DNA from 3 places in the Paenibacillus sp. GYB003 genome. Region 1 is predicted to be linked to each of the others. Evidence: riboswitches for the same ligand, from Rfam matches in the RefSeq annotation. Region 1 holds a riboswitch; each other region holds the start of a gene.

Region 1 (4,274 bases):
CGTTTTCCATGACGGGCGCTCCTTTCGCCGGACGCTACGCTTCTTCCCCGAGCTCTTCCTCGAACGATTCGATCTGCTTGTTCGTCCCGATGATGACCATCACGTCGCGCTCGTTGATGACGTCCGTGGCGGCCGGAGCGATAATGACGCCGTTCTTCTTGTTGATCGCGACGACGCTGCAGCCGTATCTCGCCCGCGGATCGAGCTCCTTGAGCGAAACGCCGTTCAATCGTCCGGGTACGGACAGCTCGGCGATCGTATAATCTTTCGACAGCTCGATATAGTCGAGCAAATTCGGATTGGCCAGCTGGTGCGCCACGCGGATGCCCATATCGCGTTCGGGATAAATGACCCGGTCTACGCCGAGCCGTTCCAGCACTTTGCCGTGCAGCTCCGTCAGCGCTTTCGCCACGACCGTTTTCACCCCGAGATCCTTGAGCAAAATGGCGGTCATGATGCTCGCCTGGATGTCGTCGCCGATCGATACGATCGCGCAGTCGAAATTGCGGATGCCGATCGAGCGCAGCGTCTCCTCCTCCGTCGAATCGGCGACGATCGCGTGCGTCAAAATATCGGCCATTTCGTCCACCGCTTCCTCGTCGCGGTCGATGCCGAGCACCTCGAGACCCTGATTGACAAGCTCCCTCGCCAGACTGGCGCCGAACCGGCCCAAGCCGATGACGGCAAACTGTTTCATTTTCATCGCATTCGCAGCTCCTATCCGATAATGATTTTGCCTTCCGGATGTCTGTACAGCTCTTTATCCGGCTTCGGCTGCAGCGCGTAGGCGAGCGTTACCGGCCCCAGCCTTCCCGCGAACATCGTAAGCATGATCATGATTTTGCCGAAGGTCGTCAAATCGGGCGTCAGTCCCATCGACAGGCCGACCGTGCCGAAAGCCGACGTCGTCTCGAACAAGATCATCAAAAAGGGATGATCCTCCGTCGTGGACAGCAGCATCGCCACGAAGATGACCAAAAAGATGGCGAACAGCGTAAGCGTAATCGCTTTATAGATGCGGTCTTTCGCAAGACGGTTATGAAACAGCACGATGTCTTCCTTGCCGCGAATCATCGCGACCATCGCCCCGATCAGCGTCGTAAACGTCGTCGTCTTGATCCCGCCGCCCGTCGAGCCGGGAGATGCGCCGATAAACATCAGGATGATGATGAAAAATTGCGTCGCCTGCCGCAGTCCGGCGATATCGACGGTATTCGCCCCCGCCGTCCGCGGCGTCACCGATTGGAAAAACGCGGCGAGCACTTTGCCGGTTCCGTTCAACGAGCCGAGCGTGCGCGGATTCGTATATTCGAACAGGAAAATGACGATGGCGCCGAACACGATCAGAAAGCCGGTCATGCTGAGCACGACCTTCGAATGGAGCGACAGCTTTCGTTTCTTCCTGAAATCCATCGCGTCGGACATGACGATGAAGCCGATCCCGCCCAGCACGATCAGCGACATCGCGACGACGTTGACCAATACATCGTCGGCGTACGGCATCAGGCTGCGAAATTCGCCGGACAAGTCGAAGCCGGCGTTGTTGAACATCGAAACCGCATGGAACAAGCCGCGGTATACGGCTTCGCCGACCGGAAAATCAAGCGACCAGCGGATCGCCAGCAGCAGCGCCGCGACGAGCTCGATCGTCAGCGAGTAGACGAGCACTTTGCGGATGAGCCGGACGATCCCTTCCATCGATCCTTGATTGAGCGCTTCCTGCAAAATGAGCCGTTCCCGCAGCGAAATGCGTTTGCGCAGCACGAGCGCGATCAGCGTCGACATCGTCATGAAGCCGAGTCCGCCGACCTGGATGAGCGCCATGATGACGATTTGCCCGAATACGGAAAAATAAGTGCCCGTATCGACGACGACAAGCCCCGTTACGCAGGTCGCGGACGTGGCCGTAAACAGCGCGTCGACGAACGGCAAGCCTTGGCCGTTCGAAGTCGACACCGGAAGCGACAGCAGCACGCCTCCGAGCACAATGATCGCCGCGAAGCCGATAACGAGAATTTGCGGCGGCGTAAGCCGTTCGAATACCGTTCTGGTTCGGTTGCTTTTCAAAGGGGTCACCTCCGGCGGTTGAACGAGCTCGAATCGGTGCGGGTCCAGGGAGAAAACCGCCTTTTTGGGAACAACAAAAAAAGGCACTGGAAGACCAGGTGCCGTTTTCGCGGATTGGTTTCCTGACTGGAGCCTACGAGGTTAGCTGACGGATTCGGGTTGTTAGGCACCCTATTCGCGACGGCCGCCGGAGCGGCTTATGCGAAATTCACCCCAAAATACATGGTTCCCCCGTTTTCGCAAAGAAATTCGGCTCGTTATGGTTGATAAGGTCTGACGAAGTGATTATAATCCTGCGGCGGCAATAGTACAAAGCCGCAATTTCATGAAAAAACCGTTGAAAACGCGAATGAAGTCAAATTCCGGAGCGTGTCGGACCGTTTTCGCGGTCGGCACCTTCCTTGCTTCCGTTTAAGTGGCATTTCGAAATAAAGTGTGTTACGTTAAGGAGAACGCCCCAAAATTCGGGCCTTCGAGGTTCGCTTCGATCGAAGGCGCTTGCGGGGATACGATACGGAACCTTATTCGCGGGGAGGTCACGCATGCGGCAGCACCCTATTACCCGGCTCGGAACGTGGGCGATCGTCGGCATCATCCTGTTCGTCGTTACGAACTGGTGGCCGTCGATCGCGGGGAAGGACGAATCCGCGGTCATCGCCGAAACGCGCCCCGCCCTCTCGAAGCAGGCGGCCGCGGCGGCGGCCGAAGCCTACATAGCCGGCCTAAACGGCGGGTCCGTGCAGGCGACGCTCGTCATGTACGAATCCGATCAGCTGCTGAGCGGCTACGTGCAGAAGGAGCGGCTGGTCAAGCCGTATAAAGCGGAGTTCGAGAAGCTCGTGCCGATCGACTATTACCGGGTCGAGCTCGGAGGCGGCGGGAAAACCGGCTTTTTGGTCGACGTCGACCTGAAGAGCGGCGAAGTGATCGGCTGGCAAAAACGCAGCGACGGCGCGGCGCCTTCCGTGCGCGAAGGTCGCCGCATCGCCGAATCGTATATGCGTCAGGCGGGCAAGCCGCTGGAGTCGTACGAGATGCTGCTGCCGAACAAGACTCAGCCTTATCAGTTCGCGTTCGAGCATCGGAGCGCGAAGCTCGGGGAGGCGAAGCTGCGGCAGGTCGTCGAAATTCGCGGCGGCGAGGTGACCGCGTACCGGACGGAGCTGCGCGCGCCGGACAGCCATATCGCCTGGGTCGAGCGGCAGGATCGCGCCGCGGCGTCCATGACGTCGTGGAACCTGATCATTTCGGCGGCGATGGGCCTCGCGGCGATCGTTCTCATGATCGTCCACCGGAAACGGATCGCCTTCGTCCGCGGCTTGTGGCTGACGTTTACGTTTCTCGTCCTGTACTGGACGAACAATTCCAATATGGCGCCCGCCTTCAAAACGTTGTCGTCGCCCGGAGCCGATCCGTTTTTGTCCGTCGACGCCGCGCCCGGCATGGTAATCGTCATGAACGTCGTCGTCACCTTGATGGGGCTGATCGGCTACGTTTCGCTCGCCGCCGGGCAGCCGCTATGGCGCGATCACGGCATGCGCCCGTGGCCGAGATGGCGGGAGCCGGCGTTCGGCGTTCATACGACGGATAGCATGAAGCGGGGCTATATGATCGCCTGCTTGATGCTCGGCCTGCAATCGCTGCTGTTTTTCGTAGCCGAGCAGCGGTTCGACATGTGGGCGGTGACCGATCCGTCCGGCTCGCTGTACAACCTGTACAGGCCGGAGCTGTTTCCGCTCATGGCGTGGACGGCCGCGATATCCGAAGAAGCGATATACCGCTTTTTCGGCATCGCGCTTTTCAAGAAGCTGCTGCGCAGCACGTTTCTCGCCGTGCTCGTGCCGAGCATGATCTGGGCGTTCAGCCATACGCAATATCCGATCTATCCGGTATATACGCGATTCGTCGAAGTGACGGCGCTCGGGGTTTTGCTCGGATACGCGTTTTTGAAATACGGCTTCGCGACCGTCCTGTTCGCGCACGCCGTCATGGACAGCCTGCTCATGAGCTTCTCGCTGATGAACATCGGCACGGCCGCGGACATCGCGCTGGGCTTGGTTTACATCGTTTCGCCGGCCTTGCTGGCCGTGCTGCTCCGGATGCTGCACCGGCGGTTTATCGCGCGGCGGGGCGTTTCGGATTTTCGGACCTAGCGGCGGCGAATGGCGTCGGTCGGGTATGCGTGCCGGAGTTGCGGAACCGATTTC
Region 2 (4,274 bases), on a different contig from region 1:
TGCCCCATTGGCGGAAATTTTTCAGCTCGTCCATGGACAAGTCGTAGCCGCTCAGGTGAAGCAGGCTGTACAGCAGCATCGAGCCGTGTCCGGCGGACAGCACGAACCGGTCGCGGTCGATCCATTCCGGGTTCGCCGGATTGTGCTTCATGAGCCGCGCATACAGCGCGTAGCCCATCGGAGCGGCGCCCATCGGCATGCCGGGATGCCCGGAATTCGCTTTTTGCACGGCATCGATAGACAGTGTGCGGATCGTATCGATCGACAGACGGTCAATCGATTTCGCTTGAGACGTCATTCTTCCATTCCTCCCAAAAGTCGGTAGTCGCCCGCGCCACGTGATGTCTACCCGACGCGAACTTCCCTCTATGTCCAGCGGACATTTGCAGTCGCTGTGCATTATTGTACCATTTGCTTTAAGCGTTTACCACAATCGGCCCCCGAAAAAGCGTTTCTAGTTTTCCCCAAGATGCCGTCTTTTCCGTCGCGAAAAAAAGCGCTGCCGGTTCGCGTTCCGTTCCGTCGGGCCACGGGCCGGAGCAAAATGCGCGACCGCCGCTCGGAGGGGCGAAGCCGGAGGTAACGGTCGCCACGGACGCTATTTCGCAAAAAACGGCCTTTTTCAAACGGTAACGGACGCCGTTGCGCTTATTCGCCCCGAATGATGGTCCAAAAAGAGATTTTCCGTCAAATAGCTGCTCCCCTGTCCGTAAAAAATCCAAACCGTCGAAATCGACCTTCCTAACGGCTGCCATGTCCGTAAGGCTTGGAACCGTCCCATCCTGCGCACGGCTTGCTTCCCGAGTTCCGACGCAGCCAAACGTCCGACTTTTTTTGCATGAAAAAACCGGAAGCGGACGCTCCCGGTTTTTCCCGATCAGTTTGCGATAAATTCTTGTACCCATTCGCCGTTATAGTAAGCAACGCCGATCTTCGTAAAGTTCGGGCTCAAAATGTTTTGGCGATGGCCCGCGCTGTTCATCCAGGCGTTCATCACTTCCTGCGGATTGCGCTGACCTTTGGCGATATTTTCGCCGGCATACGAATAGCTGATGCCGTAAGCTTTCATCATGTCGAACGGCGAACCGTAAGTCGGCGAATTATGGTCGAAGTAGTTGTTGTTGTACATGTCCTTCGCTTTGTCCAACGCCATTTTCGTCAAGGCCGGATCGCTGGCCAGCGGCGAAAGACCGGCTTTGGCGCGTTCTTGGTTCACGAGCGACACGACTTGATCCGCATATGCGGACGCCGTCGTCGCCGTTTCGCCGGCATTGCCCGCCGGCTCGCTTCCGGCACCGTTTCCGGCGTTTCCGGCATTGCCCGCTTGTCCGGCATCCGAACCGGTACCGGCTCCCGTTTCCGTTCCGGTTGCCGCGCCGTTATTGGAGCCTTGGCCGCCGTTGTAGGATCCGTTCCCCGATCCGTAATCCGTGTTAGGCATATGCCAAGACCATTGCGGATATACTACCCGTACGTTCCAACCTTGTTCCTGAAGGCTGCGAATCCAGTCGTTCAGCGAAAAACCGGATCCGGCATATATGGGATTCAGAGCTTCATTGCCGATATTCGAAGGCTGGGACGGAGCGGCGTAAGCCGAGCCTGCGCCCGCCAAAACGCTGAGCGCCAAAGCGCCGGTCAACACCGATTTTTTGAAACGCATGAAAAGATCCTCTCCTTATGACGGCCTGCGAGGTTAGCTGACGGGTTCGGGTCAAAGAGCAACCACCCGGCCACGGACCGTGGCTTCACCCCGGATACGTTGGGTTCCCCGCGCTTCGCTAGAAGCTTCGGCCTTAATTTGGTTTTCCCCATGAAAAGAACGGCAAAACCATGCGGCGTGCCGTCTTCCCTGCGGTTTTTCCATCATAACACGCTCCCGCTCGCCCGGTCATTGCGCAATGATTTCCAATGCGCCGAAAACCCGCGCCGTTAGCGGCTTCCGCGATCCGTTGGTTCCATTAAGAAATGCCGTCCGGAAATACGGCGGATGTTCCTTTTATGTATGAAGCTGAACTTGGCTCCAACCGCCGGTCGAATCGTTTTCGAGGCTTAGCGGCAACAACACGACATCAAAGGCGACGCGATCATTCCGCGCCAGGATTCCATTCCCTCCGAGATCCCAATAGCTGATGTTCGACTTCATTCCGCTCGCAACCGGTGTTCGGACATGTTGCTAACGAATCGAGCGATCGTTATCGGAGGCAAAAGCGAGGGGGTGAATTGGTTTACGAACTCCAGTATCGTTATTGCCGGCAAATCGGATCGTTTTCTTCCATTTTGGGCCGGATAGCGATGTCCGGATTCGTTAGCCTGAACAAACGACCGGTTTTTCCGCCGTTAAGCAAACTACGATTCGTTCCATGCCGCATCGGCCGACACGGGTTACGGTTGCCAGTGGTCCTTTGGTCTTTCTATCCGAACGATCCTTTTTGCACGCCGAAACGGCAGTGGATCGGGAAACGAGATGGAAACGCTCCCGCTATTTTCGGTCTTTTCCCGTTATTGGGCAAAATAACTGGAAAACGTCCCGCTACATTCGTCCATGCCGCGCTTTTCGCCGATTTGGCGCCTTTTTAACTGGAGCTTCTCCCTGTAAATTTGAAACGATGCCTATAGGAAAGCGTGTTAGCTGGAGGTTTTCCCGTTCGTTCGATTCCATTGGCCCGGCAGGATAACCCATGTGCTAATCCTGACCTCGCAGCCCGACGATGAACTGATCGTTCAGGCGATGATGGAAGGGGCGAGCGGCTTTTTGCTCAAAGATTGGGAAACCGACGATATCATCATCCGGGCGATCAAGTCCGTCGTCTCGGGCCAAATGACGCTGCCTGCCCGAATTTCCGCCAGGCTGTCCGAAGGATTGTCCAGACTGCACAAGCAGCAAAGCCGGTTGGACGAGGACGAAATCATGCGCCGGAACGAGCGGCTGCCGTGGGAGCGATTGGATGTTTCTTTCTCGCTGCGGGAGCGGCAGATTATATGCTTGCTGATGCAGGAGCATACCAATTCCGATATCGCGGACCTGCTTCATCTGTCCGTCGGCACGGTGAAAAAATTATATCAGCACCGTCTATAAAGCATTGGGCGTGTCGAGCCGCGCCGAAGCCGTGCTTGCGGATCGAATCCCGGTATACGGAATAAGGGACCTTGATGCATCCTTTTGATTTCCATGCGGCGTCCCCCGCCTTCGTCTATGCCCCGAACCTACCATACCGTCCTCGTCCCGGTACATGCGCGAGCGGCGCCAATGTCCGGATCGGCAATCATTGTCCGGGTCGCCATTTTCGCGGCCGTTTTTACTATCGTGGAACTGCAGCCGAATCGGTACGAAAAGATGGTTTTACGAAGGATTCGGGACGATGGCCGCTGTAAACGAAACTGTGCTGGAGCGGCTGAGAAAGCCGTTCCTGGAGCCGGACGACGAGTACGGGCAAGCCGACGTCAAATCCCGGAGCCCCGCCTTCGGCCGATCTGCTCAATCCGCGGGCGACGGAGGCGTTCATCCGGCTGACGCACGACGCCTATTACGCGCGGCTGAAACGATTTTTCGGCAATACCGATCGAACGATTCGGCTCGACCTGGGAGACGTGCAGGAGACGGCGTCGGTCTAATTAAACGGCAATCCGCTCGGCGTCCGCCTCTGGAAGCCATACGCGTATGCGGATATTTCGGCGGCGGCCCGCCCGGGCTCGAACCTGCTGCGCATCCGGGTCGCCAACAGCTTGGCGAACGCCTATAATAAAGCGTCTCTTCCGTCCGGTTTGCTCGGTCCGGTAACGGCGAGCGTGCCGGAGACGGTCCTGCAAGCCGCGTTTGTCCTCTACCCGCGAAGCCGGAGCGCAATGATGAACGACGCCAAAGCGGCAATCGACGCCGCGGTCCGAACATGGTTCCAGGCCGTCCAACGGACCAGGTATCGCGCCCATATGTCGGCTCCGGCGGCGCTGCCCGGCTTCGCGGCGGCGAGCGTATCGTTCAAAGGCACGTTGAAAGCGACCGTCACCAGAAAAACGAGCAAATAAAGCAAGCTGCCCGCAAGCAAATAAATCGTGCCGGCTTCGCCCCATCGGAAATACGAGACGATCGCCAAAGCGGCGCTCGCAAGCGCCGTACCGATAAAGACGAAGCTGAATAACGAATTCAGTATCGTAACGTTTATCGATTGCATGGCGGCCATGCCTTGATGCGGCGGAATACGGCCCAGCGCGGTCATGACGAATGCCGAAAAGGCGAAGAACAGCCCGGCGATCAGACCGGAGCCAAGCGCCGATGC
Region 3 (4,274 bases), on a different contig from region 1:
CAGCGCCAGCGCGAACAAGACGAGCGCGACGTAGGGCAGCGCTTCGCTCCCGGATCCGTGCCGGTACAGCGGCATTCCGGCCGAGACGGCGAACACGGCGGCGAAGCCTTGCGTCACGAAGCTGTACAGCAGCGCGCCACGGAAATAAGCCCCCATCCGCGCTTCCATCGGCAGCAGGAAGACGAGATCCGCCTCCTTCAGCAGCGTGCGGATCGGGCTGACGGCCATGAAGGGAGCGAGCCAGCACGCAAGGACGACGGCGTATGGAAAATCGTCCGGAATACGTTCCAGCGTCCGGCCGTACAAATAGGAGGAGACGATGAATGCGACGAACAGAAACAAAAAAAATCCGCTTTGCCCCGCATAAAACGTATAGCGCGCCACGAGCCTCGTATGCGCGGCAAGACGGTCTTTCCACAGCCGTTTCGCCGGATTCATGAGGCGCCGCCTTTCACAATCGCGTAGAACAGCTCGTCCAGCGTCGCTTCCCCGCCGGCGCCGGCGAATTCGCGCAGCTCGCCCAGCGTTCCTTTCGCCGCGATTCGACCCCGGTGCAGCACGACATACCGGTCGCAATACGTCTCCAGCGTGGATAAGATGTGCGAGCTGATCAGAAACGAAGCGCCTTTGTTTTTGCGCTCCACCATCAGATCGAGAAGCGACCGGATGCCGAGCGGGTCGAGGCCGAGAAACGGCTCGTCGATGACATAGAGCGGGGGTTCGACAAGAAAGGCGTTCATGATCATGACTTTCTGCCGCATCCCTTTCGACAAAGTTTGGGGAAACGCGTCAAGCTTGGCGGTCATGTCGAATTGCTCGGCAAGCCGCGCGGCGCGGCTCTCGAACCGGTCGTCCGCCAGCCCGTAGGCCATCGCGCTCATGCGCAAATGCTCGCGAATCGTCAGCTCCTCGTACAGCTCCGGCGCCTCGGGCACATATGCGAACGAGCCGCGATAGCGGGTGGCGTCGTCGGCCGCCCGCAGCCCCATGACGCGGACGAAGCCTTCCTGCGGGGCGAGCAGCCCGAGAATATGCTTGATGGTCGTGCTTTTGCCGGCTCCGTTCAGCCCGATCAGGCCGACCATTTCGCCCGGCGCTATCGAGAAATCGAGCTCGCGGATGACCGGGCGGTTCCAGATGTAGCCCCCGGACAAATTTGAAACCTCTAGCGTATAATCCATTTTTTACCTCCGTTTCGGAAGCGGTCTTTCCTCTCCATCATACCATTTTTGACCGAAAATCCGCATCCGCCGGAGGAGGACGAAGCGAAAAGAGGCCGTTAGACGAAGCCATAAAAGGTTCTGACGAAGAAAAACAGCGATTTGTTTCACAAAAAAAGTGAAATATCACACATTTTTCGCTTTTTCGCGAAAAAACCGGCTTTTCATCCTCTTTACAGGTTTTTCATAAGGCTTTAATATAACGATCATAATGATTCGAAACCAAATACCGCCATCGACTTCCTATCGCTGAGTTTCCGTAAGGGAAACGGGGGAACCAAAGGTTCATGGGGTGAATTTCAAGCAGAGGGCATATGGATCGGCTCCAACGCTTGAATAGGGCGACTCTCGCGTCCGAACCCGTCAGCTAACCTCGTAAGCGTGAAGAGAGAGGCACGATTGTCGGGCATAGATGCAGCCCCGTACCGGGATAAGCATTGTTTAACTGCCGCGAGAAGAGTCCTCTTCATCCGCGGCTTTTATTTTCGGTCTTTGTTCGATAATCGAAAATATTCCTAAGCGGACTAATCTGGCAGAAGTCGGCATCCATTCAGCTCCGACATGCAATCCGACCGATGGCGAAGCGAATCATCCAAATTGAATCCAGATCGCGTCAATTCCAGTCATGCGTAACATTATGGCGGCGAGAACTGATGAAGGAGGACCGCAGAAGTGGGCGTTATTCCTACCGAAGAAACCCATGTAAAACGATCATCCAGCATGTCTTTCGCAATGCGATGGAAGCATGAAAACTTGCGCCCGATCCTACTTAGCGCTTTGTTTTCGATCGTGATGGCAGTCATGTTTGCACTGCTTTTGTACGGAATATCTATCAAGCAAGTGGAGCTTGTCGTCGGAGGGGAAACGAAGCAGTTCAAGACGAGACAGTCGACGCTGTCCGCTTTTCTCGCCGAGCAGCAAATCGCGGTGGGCGAGTACGACAAAGTATCGGCCGCCATGGACGCGAAGCTGAAGCACGGCGACAAGTTCGTCATCGAGCGGGCCGTCCCCGTTCAGCTGACGGCCGACGGCAAGACGGAAACGCGCTATACGGTGGCGAAGACGGTCGAGGGAGCGCTCGAGGAGCTTCAAGTGGAGCTCGGCGAGCTGGATAAGCTGACCCCGGCCAAGGAGGAACCGATCACGTTCAATACCCCGATCCAGATCGTGCGGGTACAGAAGCTGATCGAGGAGCAAACCGAGCCGATTCCGTTCGATACGGTGAAAAAGAACGACCCGAATTTGCTCAAGGGCAAAGAGCAGGTCGTGACGGAAGGCAAGGAAGGCGTTCTCGAGAAAACGGTCGAGAAAGTATTCGAGGACGGCCAGCTGGTCGCCGAAAACGTCGTCGATACGAAAGTCGCGCAAGAAAGCGTTAACCAGATCGTCGCGCTCGGCACGAAAAATCCGGTCGTCGTCTTGTCGGCCGCTTCTCCGAACATCGACGAGGTGACGAAGGGCGACGTCAAGTTCGCCTATAAGCAAATTTTGAACAACGTCACGTTGACGGCTTATTCCATCGACCCGAAGTCCACGGGCAAAACGAGCGATCATCCGCAATACGGAATTACGGCTTCGGGCACGAAGGTGAGCGAAGGCCGCACGATCGCCGTCGATCCGAAGGTGATTCCGATCGGCTGGTGGGTCTACATCGAAGGGATCGGACTCCGCCGTGCGGAGGATACCGGCAGCGCCGTGAAAGGCAATATTATCGACGTTTATTTCGAAAACCCCGATTACGCCAAACGGTTCGGCATGAAGCGGGGCTACAAAGTATACGTGATCGGCAAGGAAAAGCCGACCGCGAATTGAACCGCCGGTTTGCCGTGCAAAAATGATTTGATTACGCGGGCCGGACTCGGGTATATTGTAAATAAACTTGCACGTAACGAAGAAGAGGCGAGCCCTCTTCTTTTTGTTCGTATGAAAGGAAATCCGACTGTTATGATTCGAGAAATCATCGTCGTCGAAGGGCGGGACGACACGGTTGCCGTGCGCCGGGCGGTCGACGCCGAAACGATCGAAACCGGCGGCTCGGCGATCGGCGAGGACGTCATCGCGCGCATCGCCATGGCGCAGCAGCGCCGAGGGGTCATCATCTTTACCGATCCGGATCATGCCGGCGAGCGGATACGCAAAATCGTCTCGGCCCGGGTGCCCGGCTGCAAGCATGCATTCATTACGCAGGAGGAAGCGACGAGGAAGAAAGATATCGGCGTGGAAAACGCCTCGAAGGAGGCGATCGTCCGGGCGCTGCAGCATGTGCGCACGGAGATGCGGCCGGACGAGGCGGACGGCGCCGGCATTACGATGGAGGACTTGATGGATGCCGGCCTGCTCGTTCATCCGCAGGCGGCCGCGCGCCGGCTCGAAATGGGCAAGCTGCTCGGCATCGGCTACTGCAACGGCAAGCAATTTTACAAACGGTGCCGGATGTTTCGCATCGGGCGAGAGGAATTCGCCGAGGCGTACAGGCGAATGTCCGCCGCGCCGGAAGGGGGAACGCGCGATGAACGACCGTCAGGCGGCTGACGTAGCCAGCCCGAACCGGACGAAGGAAGTGATCCGGAAGCACGGCTTTACGCTGAAAAAAAGTCTCGGACAAAACTTTTTGACCGATGCGAACATTTTGCACAAAATCGCCGCGAGCGCCGGGCTCGATTCCGCCAAAGGGGTGCTCGAGATCGGCCCGGGCATCGGCGCGCTTACGCAGCAGCTCGCCAAGGCGGCGGGCAAGGTCGTGGCCGTCGAAATCGACGGCCGGCTGCTGCCGATTCTCGAGGAGACGCTGGCGCCGTATCCGCACGTATCCGTCGTCCACGGCGACGTGCTGAAGATCGATCTGGACGCGCTGTGGCGGGAGCATTTCTCCGGCTGCTCGAAAGTCAGCGTCGTGGCCAATTTGCCGTATTACGTGACGACGCCGATCATCATGAAGCTGCTGGACCGCAAGCTGCCGCTCGAATACATCGTCGTCATGATTCAGCGCGAAGTCGCCGAGCGGATGTCCGCCAAGCCGGGAGGGAAAGAATACGGCAGCCTCAGCATAGCGGT

The links. Region 1 has a riboswitch for cyclic di-AMP ahead of PV407_RS28335 (TrkH family potassium uptake protein). Riboswitches for the same ligand answer to the same signal wherever they lie in the genome.
Region 2: linked by a shared signal. The riboswitch ahead of PV407_RS06885 (CAP domain-containing protein) and the one ahead of PV407_RS28335 (TrkH family potassium uptake protein) in region 1 are both predicted to bind cyclic di-AMP.
Region 3: linked by a shared signal. The riboswitch ahead of PV407_RS25710 (ubiquitin-like domain-containing protein) and the one ahead of PV407_RS28335 (TrkH family potassium uptake protein) in region 1 are both predicted to bind cyclic di-AMP.

The regions. Positions count from the first base shown of each region.
Region 1 covers NZ_JARBDC010000088.1:177,594-181,867, forward strand. The annotation lists gene PV407_RS28325 (cation:proton antiporter) at 1-10, opposite strand, end outside; gene PV407_RS28330 (potassium channel family protein) at 35-703, opposite strand; gene PV407_RS28335 (TrkH family potassium uptake protein) at 718-2,067, opposite strand; cyclic di-AMP (ydaO/yuaA leader) riboswitch at 2,183-2,332, opposite strand; gene PV407_RS28340 (CPBP family intramembrane glutamic endopeptidase) at 2,610-4,220, shown strand.
Region 2 covers NZ_JARBDC010000011.1:88,541-92,814, forward strand. The annotation lists gene tkt (transketolase) at 1-298, opposite strand, end outside; gene PV407_RS06885 (CAP domain-containing protein) at 878-1,660, opposite strand; cyclic di-AMP (ydaO/yuaA leader) riboswitch at 1,668-1,803, opposite strand; gene PV407_RS06890 (LuxR C-terminal-related transcriptional regulator) at 2,681-3,076, shown strand; gene PV407_RS06895 (anthrone oxygenase family protein) at 3,822-4,274, opposite strand, start outside.
Region 3 covers NZ_JARBDC010000081.1:12,515-16,788, forward strand. The annotation lists gene PV407_RS25700 (ABC transporter permease) at 1-438, opposite strand, end outside; gene PV407_RS25705 (ABC transporter ATP-binding protein) at 435-1,181, opposite strand; cyclic di-AMP (ydaO/yuaA leader) riboswitch at 1,458-1,616, shown strand; gene PV407_RS25710 (ubiquitin-like domain-containing protein) at 1,893-3,032, shown strand; gene rnmV (ribonuclease M5) at 3,165-3,752, shown strand; gene rsmA (16S rRNA (adenine(1518)-N(6)/adenine(1519)-N(6))-dimethyltransferase RsmA) at 3,730-4,274, shown strand, end outside.